One region of the Bacillus sp. 9.4 genome, then DNA from elsewhere that is predicted to be linked to it. Evidence: predicted binding sites of a transcription regulator. Region 1 holds the regulator's gene; each other region holds the start of a gene.
The links. The regulator LexA, encoded in region 1, represses DNA repair genes until DNA is damaged. The targets are predictions, from matches to a motif close to CGAACATATGTTCG.
Positions count from the first base shown of each region.

Region 2: a site for LexA is predicted at 2,484-2,497, ahead of uvrB (excinuclease ABC subunit UvrB). Genes of this name have one in related genera too.
Region 3: a site for LexA is predicted at 2,781-2,794, ahead of recA (recombinase RecA). Genes of this name have one in related genera too.

Region 1 covers NZ_JBVFMU010000002.1:57,891-63,693, reverse strand. The annotation lists gene pghL (gamma-polyglutamate hydrolase PghL) at 1-674, shown strand, start outside; gene ACZ07B_RS07110 (YndM family protein) at 701-1,150, opposite strand; gene fosM (FosM family fosfomycin resistance protein) at 1,359-1,793, shown strand; partial or broken gene ACZ07B_RS07100 (hypothetical protein) at 1,702-2,023, shown strand; gene lexA (transcriptional repressor LexA) at 2,331-2,948, opposite strand; gene yneA (cell division suppressor protein YneA) at 3,098-3,415, shown strand; gene ACZ07B_RS07085 (YneB family resolvase-like protein) at 3,434-4,087, shown strand; gene ACZ07B_RS07080 (DUF896 domain-containing protein) at 4,151-4,384, shown strand; gene tkt (transketolase) at 4,553-5,803, shown strand, end outside.
Region 2 covers NZ_JBVFMU010000003.1:482,171-487,973, forward strand. The annotation lists gene uvrA (excinuclease ABC subunit UvrA) at 1-412, opposite strand, end outside; gene uvrB (excinuclease ABC subunit UvrB) at 420-2,405, opposite strand; gene ACZ07B_RS14490 (CsbA family protein) at 2,591-2,821, opposite strand; gene ACZ07B_RS14495 (PEP/pyruvate-binding domain-containing protein) at 3,269-5,764, shown strand.
Region 3 covers NZ_JBVFMU010000002.1:213,556-219,358, reverse strand. The annotation lists gene rodZ (cell shape determination protein RodZ) at 1-795, shown strand, start outside; gene pgsA (CDP-diacylglycerol--glycerol-3-phosphate 3-phosphatidyltransferase) at 845-1,426, shown strand; gene ACZ07B_RS07635 (competence/damage-inducible protein A) at 1,444-2,694, shown strand; gene recA (recombinase RecA) at 2,867-3,913, shown strand; gene ACZ07B_RS07625 (serine hydrolase domain-containing protein) at 4,081-5,256, shown strand; gene rny (ribonuclease Y) at 5,532-5,803, shown strand, end outside.

The DNA.
Region 1 (5,803 bases):
CAACTATTAAAATTGTAAAATTATTGTTGATTTTTATGGTGTTTACTCCGATTTCTTCAATTTATGCTGAAGATGTATATCAGAATTTTGAGGAATTAAAAAGCAATGAAGATCCTTCTGATTACGGCGTTGTTACGAAAGAAACCGGAAGCCCTGTTCTTGTTTTAGCTATTCACGGAGGAGGTATTGAAGGCGGGACAAGTGAAGTAGCGAGAGAGCTCAGCAAAGAGTACTCGATGTATTTATTTGAAGGCTTAAAATCGGCAGGAAACTCAGTCCTGCACATTACGAGCACGCACTTTGATGAACCTCGGGCCCTTAAAATGACGGGAAATCATGAATATGTCATTTCATTACACGGGTACGCAGAAGAAGATCAGCAGATCGAAGTCGGCGGTACAGATCGCGTAAGAGCGGCAGATTTAGTTGAGAAATTGCAGCATGCCGGTTTTCCTGCTGTATTGCTCAATACGGACCATCCACATGCGGGCGTTAGTCCGAATAACATTGCAAATAAATCAAAAACAGGTTTAAGTATTCAGATAGAAATGAGCACAGGGTTTCGAAAGTCTTTGTTCGGCATCTTTTCTTTAAAAAGCAGAGCTGTTACTCAAAATGAGAGGTTTTATGAGTTTACAGAAGTGATGTTCCGTTTTCTCAAAAATAGCTACTGAAAAATAGGAGGCGATAAGACAGCCTCCTATTCCTTATGCTTCTCTTTCGTTTCGGGAAACAGCTCGTCCGCGGCTTCCGTTTGATACTGCAACGTGTTATCTCTCGCTGACAGTTCATTTCGGAAATTTTCATCAAGCACATTTTTCAGTAAATACCGATGAAAAAAGTATTCAAAAACAGTAAGACAGGCAGCGGAAAGGAGAGCCGCTCCAAATGGTGAGAAATCGTTTCTTGTTTGGGTTAAAACAAATACCCAAAGAATAACGAATGAAAGGCCAAAGTCAGCCAATGAAGCTGTAATATTGTTTGTTCTGGGTAAGACGAGCATGTCACCAGAAAGATAGGAAACAAAACCTAAGAAAAGTGCAATAAACATCACACTTAAAAAGGATGCGTGATAGACTCTGTCCAAAATCACATATAAAAGGGCGAGAGTGAAAGCAATCTTTGAAGCAAGCGCAATGATATGTTTCATTTGACCACCTAAATTGTTATTTTTTGAAGAAAATTCTTGGGCGTAAACAAATGATAAATAATGCAATTCAAAACCATTCATAATGGTCATGTTACTATTTTAAACAGTCCGTTTTTGTTTACACTGGTATTTTTTTTCAGCAGTATGAAACTTTCTTATGAAAAAAGACGTATATGTGGATGATCAGCTTTCAAAGGGGGAATGATTTGTGGAGATAAAAGGAATCAATCACTTGCTATTTTCAGTTTCGCATTTGGATACATCGATTGATTTTTATCAAAAAGTGTTTGATGCAAAGCTTTTGGTAAAGGGAAGAACAACTGCATATTTTGATATGAACGGCATCTGGCTAGCGCTTAATGAAGAACCAGACATCCCGAGAAATGACATTAAGCTTTCTTATACCCATATTGCTTTTACAATTGAAGATCATGAATTTGAGGAGATGTCAGCTAAATTAAAAAGACTTCATGTCAATATTCTGCCTGGCAGAGAACGAGATGAACGCGATCGAAAATCAATTTATTTTACCGACCCTGACGGCCACAAATTTGAATTTCATACCGGAACCCTTCAAGACAGGCTTCGATATTACAAACAAGAAAAAACGCATATGCACTTTTATGATGAAACGGCCTTTTGATATCACAACCATATTTCATATAAGGTTAAATTTAAAGAAGGGTGTTGGTGGAGACTTTATGTTTGGGGAAGGTTTCTACCCGACTTGTTCAACGATGCCATATATTTTGAACTGCACAAGTGATTGGGTGAAGGTGAAATTGAAATACACATTACATTTTATATGAAGAAAGCGAGCTGTTTTATCAAAATGTTGAACTAATTAAACTATGTACTAAATTTTCAGTATAATTCAATTGCTTCGCCCCTTAATAAATATGAAACCGGATCCTTCCACGACCTAAAAAATGAAACGTTTTTAAGAAGATGGCGTCTAATATTCTAAATGTTCATATTTTGATAAAAGTTTCCTAAAGGAAAGAAAATTTCTTGACTTCAACAATCTTTTGGTGGATAATTATGGTGTAAACATGATGTTCTTTTTCCTCCTATTCAGGCTCGCACCCAAAAGTCAGGGCGAGCCTGCTTTTTTTGAACAACAAACCCCCTCTCCGTAAAGGAAGAGGGGGTTATTTTATGCATCTGATAGATCAATAGATTAATGGACGGTTCTGAACACGCCAATCACTTTCCCTAGAATGCTGACATTCTGCAAAATGATAGGTTCCATCGTTGGGTTCTCAGGCTGCAAGCGAATGTGGGTATCCTCTTTATAGAATCGTTTTACAGTTGCTTCATCATCTTCTGTCATCGCAACTACAATTTCCCCATTGTTCGCTGTGTTTTGCTGTTTAACGATGACATAGTCCTTATCGAGAATACCAGCATCTATCATACTGTCTCCCATAATCTCCAGCATAAATACATGCTCGTCCGGAGGAACCATGCGGTCAGGGAGCGGAAAATATTCTTCAATATTTTCTACTGCTGTAATAGGAGATCCCGCCGTGACTTTCCCGATGACCGGTACATTAACGACCTGGCTTTGCGGAATGTCTACTTCTTCATCAAGAATTTCTATTGCTCTTGGTTTTGTCGGATCTCGTCTGATCAGCCCTTTTGTTTCCAAACGGGCCAAATGGCCGTGGACAGTAGAACTGGACGCAAGCCCGACAGCCTCTCCGATCTCTCTCACGGAAGGCGGATATCCTTTTGATTTAACCTCTGCTTTAATAAAACGGAGGATATCAAGTTGCCTTTTTGATAGCTTCGTCATTTTTCGCACCTCAAAACGTCGATTTTAAGAAGATTATAGCATGATTTTCCTTACAGTACAAACATAGGTTCGAAAAAACAATTGACAGAAACGTTTGTTCGTATATACTGAAATTATAAAAATGCGAACAAACATTCCTGTTGGAGGTTATGATCATGAGTAAAGAATCTATTATTTTTGTCGGTCTGTTCACAGTGATTTTGAGCGCGGTTATCCTTATGCTGTCATATACAAGCAGCGGCCAGGAGCTTAATCAATATGTTAAAATAGAAGTGCAGCAAGGCGACACACTTTGGTCAATTGCTGATCAGGTAGCAGATACAAAAAAGATAAACAAAAATGATTTTATTGAATGGGTAGCTGATAAAAATCAACTACAAACCTCTGATATCCAGCCGGGTGATGAGTTAGTGATCCCATTGAAAAAGAAGCATCAGGATGCATATGAATTGGCAACTGTAAGATAGAGAGGAAAGAGAGATAAAATGAAAGCACTCATTTATGCCCGTGTAAGCACAAATAAAGAACAGCAGGAAACGTCATTAAAGCGGCAGGAGGAGGAGCTTACGGCCATTGCAGCGGAGAACGGCATGGAAGTGGTCAAAGTGATTTCAGAAAAAGCCAGCGGATATGAAATGGATCGGGATGGTGTATTTGAGCTGCTTGATGAGATTAAGAACGCTGGAATTGATGTCATTTTGTTTCAGGACGAGACAAGGCTCGGGCGGGGAAACGCAAAAATCGCACTGCTTCATTGTATTTACAGAGAAGGTGTGAAAGTCTATACAACGGCTCACAGAGGTGAACTGGAGTTATCGGAGGCTGACTCAATGGTCTTGGAAATCGTCAGCATTGTGGAAGAGTATCAGCGAAAGATTCACAACATGAAAATCAGACGGGGAATGAAGCGTGCAGTAAAAAACGGTTTTAAACCGCAAAAAAACTTAAAAAACCAACATGAGAACAGTGGAAAAGAAAAAATAGAGGTGCCAATCTCTGAGATCGTCCGCCTAAGAGCGAATAAACTGACGTTTGCTGAAATTGCGGCTACCCTAAGAGGGTTTGGCTATGATGTCTCTAAAGCAACCGTTCACCGGCGTTTTCAGGAATACATAGAGAATGAAGAGACAGCAGAGTGAATCAGTTGTAAAACTTTTTTTGATCTAGTACTATATAGACAAAATGCAATAAAGGAGTTTAACATGATTTCAAACGCGAAAATTGCCAGAATTAATGAGCTTGCTGCCAAAGCTAAAGCTGGCGTTATTACAGAAGAAGAAAAAGCCGAACAGCAAAAGCTCCGTCAAGAGTACTTGAAAGGTTTTCGTTCTTCTATGAAGAACACGTTAAAAAGCGTGAAAATCATTGACCCAGAAGGCAATGATGTAACACCAGAAAAGCTAAAAAGAGAAAAAAGAAATAACAAACTTCACTAATATAAGAGGAATACGGCAATATCGTATTCCTCTTTTGCATATACTATAATCAAAACTCTTATGTGACAAAATTCAACAAGTTTCTCTCAAATTTAAGCTGAAACAGTTGAGAAAAAGTCGTCAGACATTTATGATGTAAGGGTACAACACATAAGGAAGGGGATTTTTATGGATACAATTGAAAAGAAATCAGTTGCTACCATTCGCACACTGTCAATAGACGCTATTGAAAAAGCAAATTCTGGTCACCCAGGGATGCCGATGGGAGCCGCTCCAATGGCATACACGCTGTGGACAAAATTTATGAACGTAAGTCCGGCAAACCCTGGCTGGTTTAACCGTGACCGTTTTGTTTTATCTGCTGGACACGGGTCAGCACTATTATACAGCATGCTTCATTTAAGCGGGTTTGATCTTAGTATTGAAGATCTTAAGGGATTCCGCCAGTGGGGCAGCAAAACACCTGGACACCCGGAATTCGGACATACTGCCGGTGTTGATGCTACAACAGGTCCGCTTGGCCAAGGAATTGCCATGGCAGTCGGTATGGCAATTGCTGAACGCCATTTAGCGGAAACATACAACCGCGATTCATTTAACGTAGTCGATCATTATACATACAGTATTTGCGGTGATGGTGATTTAATGGAAGGTATTTCTTCTGAAGCCGCTTCACTCGCAGGCCATCTTCAGCTTGGCCGTCTGATCGTACTATACGATTCTAATGACATCTCTCTTGATGGAGACCTCGACCGTTCATTTTCTGAAAACGTGAAACAGCGTTTTGAAGCAATGAATTGGGAAGTTCTTTATGTTGAGGATGGAAACAATATTGAAGAATTAACAGCGGCTATCGAAAAAGCACGCCAAAATGAAAAGAAACCTACATTAATTGAAGTGAAAACGACAATCGGATTCGGTTCACCTAACCGTGCCGGTACATCCGGTGTTCACGGTGCACCGCTTGGTAAAGAGGAAAGCAAATTAACAAAAGAAGCTTACGCGTGGACGTATGAAGAAGACTTCTACGTTCCGTCAGAAGTTTATGAGCATTTCGCTGCAGCTGTTAAAGAATCAGGTGAGAAAAAAGAACAAGAATGGAATGCTCAATTCGCTAAATATAAAGAAGTTTATCCTGAACTTGCTGAACAGCTTGAACTGGCAATCAAAGGAGAGCTTCCGAAGGACTGGGATCAAGAGGTTCCTGTGTATGAAAAAGGAAGCAGCCTGGCATCCCGTGCATCTTCCGGTGAAGTTCTCAACGGACTTGCGAAAAAAATTCCTTTCTTTGTCGGAGGTTCTGCTGACCTAGCGGGATCGAACAAAACGACAATTAAAAATGCCGGTGATTTTACAGCGGTTGATTACTCAGGCAAAAACTTCTGGTTTGGTGTACGTGAATTTGCGATGGGTGCAGCC
Region 2 (5,803 bases), on a different contig from region 1:
CCATTTGCTCGATGGTCTGGGATGTAATCTCAATTCCGTGCTCCGGACAATGAGGCTTCCCTACTCTCGCATATAAAAGACGCAGATAATCATAAATCTCAGTTACCGTACCGACAGTAGACCTCGGATTGCGGCTCGTTGTTTTCTGATCAATGCTGATGGCGGGAGAGAGCCCCTCAATTGCATCCACATCCGGCTTATCCATTTGCCCTAAAAACTGGCGGGCATAAGCAGACAGCGACTCGACATACCGTCTCTGTCCTTCAGCATATATCGTGTCAAAGGCAAGGGAGGATTTACCTGATCCGGACAAACCCGTGACAACGACAAGCTGATCTCTCGGAATCGTTACATCTATATTTTTCAGGTTATGCGCCCTGGCTCCCTTCACCTCTATCCGATCCATAGCCATTTGTTCATCATCCTTCCGCTTTTAGCTCTAAAAGTAAATCGCGAAGCTCCGCGGCTCTCTCAAAGTCAAGCGCCTTGGCGGCTTCCTTCATTTCATGCTCCATCTGTTCAACGACTTTCTGGCGTTCTTTCTTCGTCATTTTCGACAGCTTCGGCGCGGCTTTTGTTTTGTATTCCGCTTTATCCTCAGCTGCTACTGTGGCACGAATGACATCGCGAATTTCTTTATTTATCGTTTTCGGCGTAATGCCGTGCTCTTCGTTAAACCGCTCCTGCTGCTCGCGGCGGCGTTTTGTTTCATTAATTGCAATTTCCATAGACTTCGTTATTTTATCGGCGTACATAATGACGCGGCCTTCCGCATTTCTCGCTGCCCGTCCGATGGTCTGGATCAGCGACCGCTCCGAACGAAGGAAACCTTCCTTATCCGCATCCAAAATCGCAACAAGGGATACTTCGGGAATGTCCAAACCTTCCCTCAGCAGGTTGATGCCGACAAGCACATCGTACTTGCCAAGGCGCAGGTCGCGGATAATTTCAATCCGTTCAAGCGTCTTGATCTCAGAATGCAGATAGTTTACTTTAATGCCGATTTCCTTTAAATAATCGGTCAGATCCTCTGACATCTTCTTCGTCAAAGTTGTCACAAGCACCCGTTCATTCCGCTCGATTCTTGCTTGAATTTCGCCGATCAAGTCGTCAATCTGACCTTCGATTGGACGGACGTCAATAAGCGGGTCAAGAAGCCCCGTCGGACGAATAATCTGTTCGACCATTTCATCTGTATGTTCAATCTCGTACGGCCCTGGTGTTGCTGATACATACACGATATTGTGCATATGCTTTTCAAATTCCTCAAAACGAAGCGGACGGTTATCAAGCGCTGATGGAAGCCGGAAGCCGTGATCCACGAGCACCTGTTTCCGCGCCTGGTCTCCGTTAAACATGCCGCGCACCTGAGGAATTGTCACATGCGACTCATCCACCACGATCATAAAATCGTCTGGGAAATAATCAAGAAGCGTATACGGCGTTGAACCTGGAGGCCGCAGAGTCAAATGTCTTGAATAGTTCTCGATGCCGGAGCAGAAACCCATTTCACGCATCATTTCAAGATCATATCTTGTCCGCTGCTCTAAACGCTGCGCTTCAAGGAGCTTTCCGTTTTCGTGCATGACCTTCAGCTGCTCCTCAAGCTCCTTCTCGATATTTTGAATCGCCTTCTCCATTTTCTCGGCCCGCGTTACGAAGTGGGATGCCGGGAAAATCGCAACATGATCTCGGTCGCCGAGAATTTCTCCTGTCAGCGCATCTACTTCCCGAATCCGTTCGATTTCGTCACCGAAAAATTCAACTCTGACACAATGCTCATCACGGGATGCCGGAAAGATTTCCACTACATCCCCGCGCACACGAAATGTACCGCGCTGAAAGTCGATATCGTTGCGGGCATATTGGATGTCTACAAGTTTTCTGAGCAGCTCGTTGCGCTCAATTTCCATTTCAGTCCGCAGTGACACGACCATTTCCCGGTATTCCTCAGGCGAACCGAGGCCGTATATACAAGACACACTCGCAATAATAATGACATCTCTACGCTCAAACAAAGCTGATGTGGCGGAGTGTCTCAGTTTATCAATTTCATCATTAATACTAGCGTCTTTCTCTATAAATGTATCCGTTTGAGGCACATACGCCTCCGGCTGATAATAATCATAGTAGCTGACAAAATACTCGACAGCATTGTTCGGAAAAAATTCCTTGAACTCACTGTAAAGCTGTCCAGCAAGGGTTTTGTTATGGGCAATCACGAGAGTCGGTTTATTGACTTCTTTAATCAAATTGGACACCGTAAATGTTTTCCCAGTTCCTGTTGCACCCAGCAGAGTCTGATGCTTCTTGCCCTCCTGAATTCCTTTCACAAGCTTTTCAATGGCTTTCGGCTGATCTCCCTGGGGCTGATATTTCGAGACTAACTCAAAGCGATCTTTCACAAAAATAAGCCTCCGTTTCTTTAACGAAATCTTCCTATAGATATAGTAACACAATGGAAAGCAAAATCACTAAAAATACGAACTAAAGTTCGGTGGTTTTTTATTTCCAGCTGTTTTTGTGTATAAAAAACCTGCTTTTAAAACGTAAAAGCAGGTATTCAGTCTTTATATTCATTATGTCCGATTTATTCTTCTTTTTTCTCTGCAGCTTTTTTGGCCATATACAGTCCGCCAGCCACAAGAGACACAACATCCAATCCTACAATAAAATACGTTTCTGTATAGCCTTTTAAATAAGAGGCAAACAGCAATGCAGCTGTTAAAGCGATCGCCACATAATGATTAAAGGTGACTCTAGTAAATAAAACAACAAGCATAAAAGGGAAAAACAATGCAAAAACGGCTTTTGTAATCAACAAAAACCCTCCTCAGGGATTCTTCATCTGATCTGATTATAGTAAAAAATGAAGAATCGGACAATCGTGCATTCGCTCCCTCTACTACACCATACCCCTTTTCAGCCAAAATCAATCACCATATTTGCATTTTGGTGCCGGTCAAAACTTATTCCATGGTGCCGCTGTTCTAATCAGCGGCACTTTTTTTATTACATCATCAAGTCCGCCGCCAGATTCCGAGAATAAAAGAAAATAGGCATACAGTACCAGTACGGCCGCATTTTTTATGATAATCTAACTAACTTAACTATTCATTTTATTTAGGACTTTCTGCGTTTGACAGCATTTTCCTGAAAACCTACAATTGAATGATAGTGTTTACTATCATTTTTTTAAAACACAGGCTCCGCAATAAAAAGACTAGAGAGAAAAACAAAATGAATGGAGAAAAGAGGGGTTTCAAATATGTATTCTGTTTTATTTCGCCAGGCAGAAGAGTCCAGCCAGCTGGCTGGAGCAAAAGGAATGAATTTGATTAAATTGACCAAACACGGTCTTCCTGTTCCGGACGGGTTTATTATTCAAACGAATGCGCTCGCACGTTTTATGGAGGACAACCAGCTTCAAGAGACTAGTGAAAACGTCGAAAGCGGGATCATTTCCGGAACATTTTCGGATGAGCTGAAAGATGAGCTGACTAGTTCCTTTTATAAGCTTAGAGAATCATATCGATCCGTAGCCGTGCGTTCTTCGTCTGCCTCGGAAGATTTAGAAGGCGCTTCATTCGCGGGTCAATATGAAACCTACTTAAATATCAAAACAGAGGAAGAATTTCTGGCTAAAGTGAAAGAATGCTGGGCCTCATTTTTTTCTGGGCGGGTCAGCAGCTATAAGAAAAAAATGAACAATCAAATCGCAGAACCGTTAATGGGAATAGTCGTTCAGGGGCTGATCGATTCAGAAATGTCAGGTGTTATCTTCAGCCGCAACCCTGTTACCCATGATGATAGAGAGCTTTTAATCAGCGCCAGCTACGGGTTGGGTGAAGCTGTTGTTTCAGGAAGTGTTACCCCAGACACGTTCATTGTTAATAAATCTTCGTTTGAGATTCAGAAAGAAATAGGTGCAAAGGAAATCTACATGGAGTCTGCGGCAGAAGGAATTACTGAAAAAGAAACGAGTGAAGACATGCGCAGCCGTCTTTGCCTTACAGATGAACAAGTGATTGAATTGGCTGAAATCACAAAAAAAACCGAAGACCTGTACGGATATCCTGTCGATATAGAATTTGGAATTGCTGATCATCAAATATACCTTCTGCAAGCTCGTCCGATTACAACCATTGATCAGGACAAAAAAGCGGCAGAAGAAAAACGCAGCTTCATGATTACCGACACTGATATGAATGATTTCTGGCTTAACATGGAGTCTAATATTGAAGGTCCGGTGAGTCCGTTATTTTCATCCTTCATCGTGCCGGCGTTGGAATATGGCTTGAAGAAGAGCATGCAAAAGTTTCCGATTGGTGTAGTTGTTGATGAAGTAAAACTTTATCGCGGACATATTTATTCCAAAAACCAAGGCGGACAGCAGCCTCCGTCTGAAGACTGCGGCAAAGAGCTTTTCCCGATTTTATCGGAGCATATGTATGACATCATTAATCACACATACCTCCCTTTTTACCGGACACTGGACCAGCTCGCACAAACTGAGCATACCGCAGAAAGCGCACTGGATGCTTTTCAAAAACTAAAGGCCTTTTATCTCACGGCTTATGAAGAGCACTTCAATATCGTTTTCCCGCAAATCCTTTTAACAAACAAACTGCAAGCGATGTATCAGGACATTCAAGGAGAGTCCGAAAACGCTCATTTTTACGAGATGCTGACAGGAAAAATGAACAAATCACTGGAAACGGACCGTTGCTTATGGCTATTTTCTGTGGAAGTTCAGGAGAACCCGAACCTTCTGGCCATTTTTGAAAACAACAAGCCTGAACAGCTCCAGGAGAAATTGGAACAAACAGATGAGGGAAGACACTTCCTGAAGAACGTCCATGAATTCTTGCAAGAATACGGATGGAGATCTGTTAAAAGTCATGATCTGATTGAACAAATCTGGATGGAAAATCCGTATTTCGCTCTGGCCAATATTCAAAATTATGTCCGTAATGGCTATCATTTTGACAATGAATTTCAGAAAACGAAAGAAAAACGAGAGAAATTATACAATGAATTCTTGGAAAGCATAGAAGATCCCGGTTTGCGCACCGAATTTGATCGCTATTATCAATGGACACTGAACTCTGCAAATATAAAAGATGATCACCACTTTTATATTGACGCCATGCTGGATGCCAAGGCGAGAATCTTTCTGCTGAAGATAGGTGAATTGCTGGCGGAAAACGGTGTCATTCAAGATCGGGAGGACCTTTGGTTCTTATATGATGACGAAGTGGAACAAGCGCTTCTTCACCCTGTATCCCTGCAAGAAAAGGCTGAAAAACGCAGACAGATTTTTCATGAGTATGAGCTGGCCCAAGCCCCGGCCTACCTCGGCACCCCGACAAAAGAACAGCTCAAAGCTGCTGAAGAAATTGTCGGCGCTGTGATAGAGGATGAAAAAAACACAGAGAATCATATTTTTGGCATTGCGGCATCAAGCGGCATTGCGACAGGTCCGGTGAAAATCATTCGGGACGCCAATGAATTTTCTCAATTCGCGCCTGGAGACGTACTCGTTTGCAAAATGACCACACCGCTATGGACCAGCCTGTTTCAAGACGCCAAAGCGATTATTACAGACACAGGCGGCATTTTGTCTCACGCTGCGATTATTGCCCGTGAATACGGCATTCCAGCCGTTCTCGGCACACGCACGGCAACCGAAAGACTGCGAGACGGTGACATCATCACTGTTGACGGAAGCAGCGGCAAAATCACAGTTGTCAGCCGGTCCTGATGCGTCCCCCTCTTTCTTATACAAGCGGGGCGGGTGTAT
Region 3 (5,803 bases), 160 kb from region 1:
TATGACATTATTCCGGGGAAGTTTTATGTTCGGGCATTCATCAAGCAATATGCAGAAGCCGTTGGGCTTGATGCGGATCAACTGTTTGAGGAGCATAAAAAAGATATCCCTAATACGTATCATGACGATGTGTCTGAAAAGATCTCCGGCATGAATCTTCAAAAGGAAATGCCAAAGCCAGCATCTAAGGCGCTGGAGCTGCTGCCAACGATACTTGTTATTCTCGGCGTGATTGTCGTGATTGCCATTGTGTACGCGATCATTCAGTTTGCGAATCACAAAAGCAGTGATGATCACAATGCGGCATCAGAAAAAGCAATTACGCAAAGTGAGAGCAAGTACGAAATCCCTAAAGATTCAACGCTGAAAGAGAATCAAAAGAACAGCTCTGAAAAAGAGACAGACACTAAAAAAGAAACGAAAGAAAACGAAAATAAGAAAGAAGAAAATGACAGTGATAAGCTGGAGATTAAAGCTGCTGGCACTGAAGGATCGTTAACGACTTATGAAGTGTCCGGCGCTGATAAAATCGAGCTGGAACTGAAGGCATCAGACAGCTCCTGGATTCGAGTGCGCGATGAAAACAGCAGCTCTTTAAAAGAAGGAACGCTGAAAAAAGACGAAACCTATAAAAAAGACATAACTGATCAGAAACAAGTTGATATCCGCACTGGATATGCACCTAATCTGAAAATAAAAATCAACGGTAAGGTTCTTTCATATGAACTTGATCCGAAAAAAGTGATGGCACAAACCATAAAGATTGTAAATAAAAAGGAAGAAAAGTCATCTTAATTACCAGATGACTTTTCTTCACGTCCGAGTATGAAATTGGAGGGGCTTTATGTTTAACTTACCAAATAAAATCACACTAGCTAGAATCGCATTAATCCCAATCTTCATGATTATCATGCTGGCGCCGTTTGACTGGGGCAGGCTCGAAGTTGGAGACGAATCGATCCCGGTCGCACATTTGGCGGGGGCCATTCTATTTATTATTGCATCTACAACAGACTGGGTGGACGGGTATTATGCCCGAAAATTGAATCTCGTAACAAACTTCGGGAAATTTCTTGATCCGCTTGCGGACAAACTGCTCGTATCCGCAGCGTTAATTATCCTTGTTCAATTTGATCTCGCTCCAGCTTGGATGGTCATTGTGATTATCAGCAGGGAGTTTGCCGTGACAGGTTTAAGGCTTGTCTTAGCCGGAACAGGAGAAGTCGTAGCTGCTAACATGCTTGGTAAAATCAAAACCTGGGCACAGATTATTGCGGTATCCGCATTGCTTCTTCATAATCTTCCATTTGAACTTGTGTCATTCCCGTTTGCAGACTTGGCGCTGTGGGTAGCCGTCTTCTTTACTGTCGTCTCAGGCTGGGAATATTTCTCTAAAAATTGGGAAGCGTTAAAAACATCTAACTAAGAAAGAAGGACTTCGTCATGGAATTTCCAAAAAAAGCAGAAATAATTGCAGTCGGTTCAGAGCTGCTGCTTGGTCAAATCGCCAATACAAATGCTCAATTTATCAGCAAACAGCTCGCTGAAATCGGGGTCAACGTATTTTATCATACAGCGGTCGGAGATAACCCGGAGCGGCTGAAGCAGGTCATCCGCATTGCTGAAGAACGCTCTGACTTCATTATTTTTTCAGGAGGGCTTGGACCCACAAAAGATGATCTGACGAAAGAAACGATTGCAAATACGCTGGGACGTCCGCTTGTGTTAAATGATGAGGCATTCCAATCCATTGAGGACTATTTCAAACGAACAAAACGCACGATGTCACCTAATAACCGAAAACAGGCGCTTGTGATCGAAGGCTCTGACGTGCTGGCGAATCACTTTGGAATGGCCCCGGGAATGCTCACAGAGCATGAATCGCGCTATTATATGCTTCTTCCTGGACCGCCGAGCGAATTGCGTCCAATGTTTGAAAACGAGGCAAAGCCTCTTCTGCTGAGGAAGATGGGTTCAAATGAAAAAATTGTGTCAACTGTTCTTCGCTTTTTCGGTATCGGTGAATCTCAGCTTGAAGCCGATTTGGAAGATATTATTGATGCACAAACCAATCCGACAATTGCGCCTTTGGCGGCTGATGGAGAGGTGACGCTGCGTCTGACAGCCAAACACGCCGATGAAAAGGAAACAGAGCGTCTGTTAAAAGAAACAGAGGCCGTTATCTTAGAGCGTGTCGGTGAATTTTTCTATGGTTACGATGATACTTCTCTTGTAAAAGAGCTATCTATAGCGTGTAAGGAAAAAGGCATAACAATTTCTGCGGCAGAAAGCTTTACCGGAGGGCTGTTTTCTGAATGGCTGACGGATCATAGCGGTGCCTCAAAATTATTTGCCGGGGGCGTTGTTTGCTATACAAACGACGTGAAGCAGAATGTGCTTGGTGTCAAGAAGGAAACATTAGATCGTTTTGGGGCGGTCAGTAAGGAGTGCGCATCCGAACTGGCTAAGGGTGTTCAAAAACTCACTGGCAGCGATATCGGCATTAGCTTTACTGGTGTAGCAGGACCTGATGCTCAAGAAGGGCATGAGCCTGGGCATGTGTTTATCGGCATTTCCGCAAATGGTAAAGAAGAGGTTCACGAGTTTCACTTTGCGGGCTCCAGAACGGGGATCAGAAAACGCGGCGCTAAATACGGCTGCCATTTAATCTTAAAGCTTTTAGAGCAAAAATAATATTTTCAGCACATTATCCTCCTAAGAAAACATGATTTCTCTGATACATTATGATATTTTGATAGGAATCACGCCAAGAAAAAATCCGAATATGCGTTCGCTTTTTTCTTGGCAAATCCCTTCAAACAGGGTATAGTATATGTAGTGGTAACATAAAGGAGGAAAAAATAGAATGAGTGATCGTCAGGCAGCCTTAGATATGGCTCTTAAACAAATAGAAAAACAGTTCGGCAAAGGTTCCATTATGAAACTGGGAGAAAAGACAGATACAAGAATTTCTACTGTACCAAGCGGCTCCCTCGCTCTTGATACAGCACTGGGAATTGGCGGATATCCTCGCGGACGGATTATTGAAGTATACGGTCCTGAAAGCTCAGGTAAAACAACTGTGGCGCTTCATGCGATTGCTGAAGTTCAGCAGCAGGGCGGACAAGCCGCGTTTATCGATGCGGAGCATGCGTTAGATCCGGTATACGCGCAAAAGCTCGGTGTTAACATCGAAGAGCTTTTACTGTCTCAGCCTGACACAGGCGAGCAGGCGCTTGAAATTGCGGAAGCATTGGTTCGAAGCGGGGCAGTTGACATTGTCGTTGTCGACTCTGTAGCCGCTCTCGTTCCGAAAGCGGAAATTGAAGGCGACATGGGAGATTCGCATGTCGGTTTACAAGCACGCTTAATGTCTCAAGCGCTTCGTAAGCTTTCAGGGGCCATTAACAAATCGAAGACAATCGCGATTTTCATTAACCAAATTCGTGAAAAAGTCGGTGTTATGTTCGGGAACCCGGAAACAACTCCTGGCGGCCGTGCGTTGAAATTCTATTCTTCCGTGCGTCTTGAAGTGCGCCGTGCTGAACAGCTGAAACAAGGCAACGACGTAATGGGGAACAAAACGAAAATCAAAGTCGTGAAAAACAAGGTAGCTCCGCCGTTCCGTACAGCCGAGGTTGACATTATGTACGGAGAAGGCATTTCAAAAGAAGGCGAAATCATTGATCTAGGAACTGAACTTGATATCGTGCAAAAAAGCGGTTCATGGTACTCTTATGAAGAAGAGCGTCTTGGCCAAGGCCGTGAAAATGCAAAACAATTCCTGAAAGAAAATAAAGATATCATGCTGATGATCCAGGAGCAAATTCGTGAACATTACGGCTTGGATAATAACGGAGTAGTGCAGCAGCAAGCTGAAGAGACACAAGAAGAACTCGAATTTGAAGAATAAAAATAAAATAAGTTTCAAATGATACAAAAGGCTGAGTGAAAAACTCAGCTTTTTTGTATTTTGCAAAAAAATGATAAAAATATTGCTTTTTTTGACAACTTTTTTAGGGCTTTATTCGTCTAACAAAACGTGTGCAAAATGGAATTTATTTTGGGAGGAAAAAATGAATGACAAGCCCAACCCGCAGAAGAACTGCGAAACGCAGACGGAGAAAACTAAATAAAAGAGGAAAACTGTTGCTTGGTCTTTTAGCAGTGATGGTTTGCATTACGATTTGGAATGCTCTTCATCGAAATAGTGAAGAAAACGAGCCATCTCAAGAAACTGCAGCGGTTTCAAATACCGATCAGAAAAAAGAGGTCAAAAAGAAAACTGCCAAAAAATCAGAGGAACGAATCAAAACAGTGGATCGAAATCAAAAAATCAGCAATTATTTAGAAGAAATCGGTTTCAGCGGAACAGCCATGATTGTCAGAAATGGAGAAATCGTAACAAATAAAGGTTTTGGCTATGCTGACCGTAAACACTACATTCAAAATAATCCATTGACATCTTTTTATGTCGGTTCATCACAAAAAGCGTTGATTGCAACTGCTATTTTGCAGCTTGAGGAAAAGGGGAAACTTCAGACAAGTGATCCGGTAAGTACGTATTTACCTCATTTTCCTAACGGACAAACGATTACTTTGAAGAATCTGCTTACACATACATCGGGGATAAACGGACATATTGACGGAAACGGCGCCATTACTCCGGACGATTTAATAAAAGACATAGAACTGCAGGGAATCAAACGTCAGCCGGGCGTATGGGACTACAAGGATTCCAACTATTCTGTTCTCGCTTATATTATTGCTGAAGTAAGCGGTGAGCCCTATGAACAGTACATAAAGAATCATATTTTTAAACCTGCGGGAATGACGCATGCAGGCTTTTACAAAACATATGAAAAAGAACCTTATCCTGCTGTCGGGTATAAGATGGAGGGCAGCAAAACAGTTACACCGTATATACCTGATCTATCCCAGCTGTATGGAGCGGGTGATATTTATATGAGCGCTATAGATATGTACAAATTTGACCAAGCGCTGATAGACGGAAAACTGTATTCGCAAAAAAGCTATGAAAAGATGTTTACGCCAGGGAGCAGCTCCACATACGGCATGGGATTTTATGTTGCTCCCGGAAGCTATTCAAACCATGGTGTTATGCCGGGCTTCAATATCTTGAACAGCTTTAGCAAATCTGGGCAAACCATTGTTATTTTGTTCTCAAACATTCAAAATAATGCTAAATTGGGCCAAGTGAACAATAAAATATACCAGCTTCTGAATCAAGAATGATTGGCGTTCTTCTTTTGGATGAATTGCATTCGGAACGTGAAAAGACGACTGGCCTGCAAACGTTAAGATGGCAAGCTTGACAAGTATTTCCGACACATTTACAATGAAGTTGTAACATTTGTTTTTTTAACATGATTGTTAAACCATTTAAACTTGACAAGGGCGATGAACACACTCATTCCCTGTGAAGGTTCTGTATGTTGAGAAAACTAGACAATGTACATGCCGACACTTTTTAAGCAACAACCAAGTTCATAGCAAGAGGAGGTGAAAGTATGACCCCAATTATGATGGTTCTCATCTCCATTTTGCTGATTCTACTCGGTTTAGTTGTTGGCTACTTTGTTCGTAAAACCATTGCCGAAGCGAAAATTGCGGGCGCACGCGGTGCAGCCGAGCAAATTCTTGAAGATGCAAAGCGTGATGCTGAAGCACTGAAAAAAGAAGCTCTGCTTGAAGCAAAGGATGAAATCCACAAACTTCGAATAGATGCTGAACAGGAAGTTCGTGAAAGACGAAATGAGCTTCAAAAACAAGAAAACCGTTT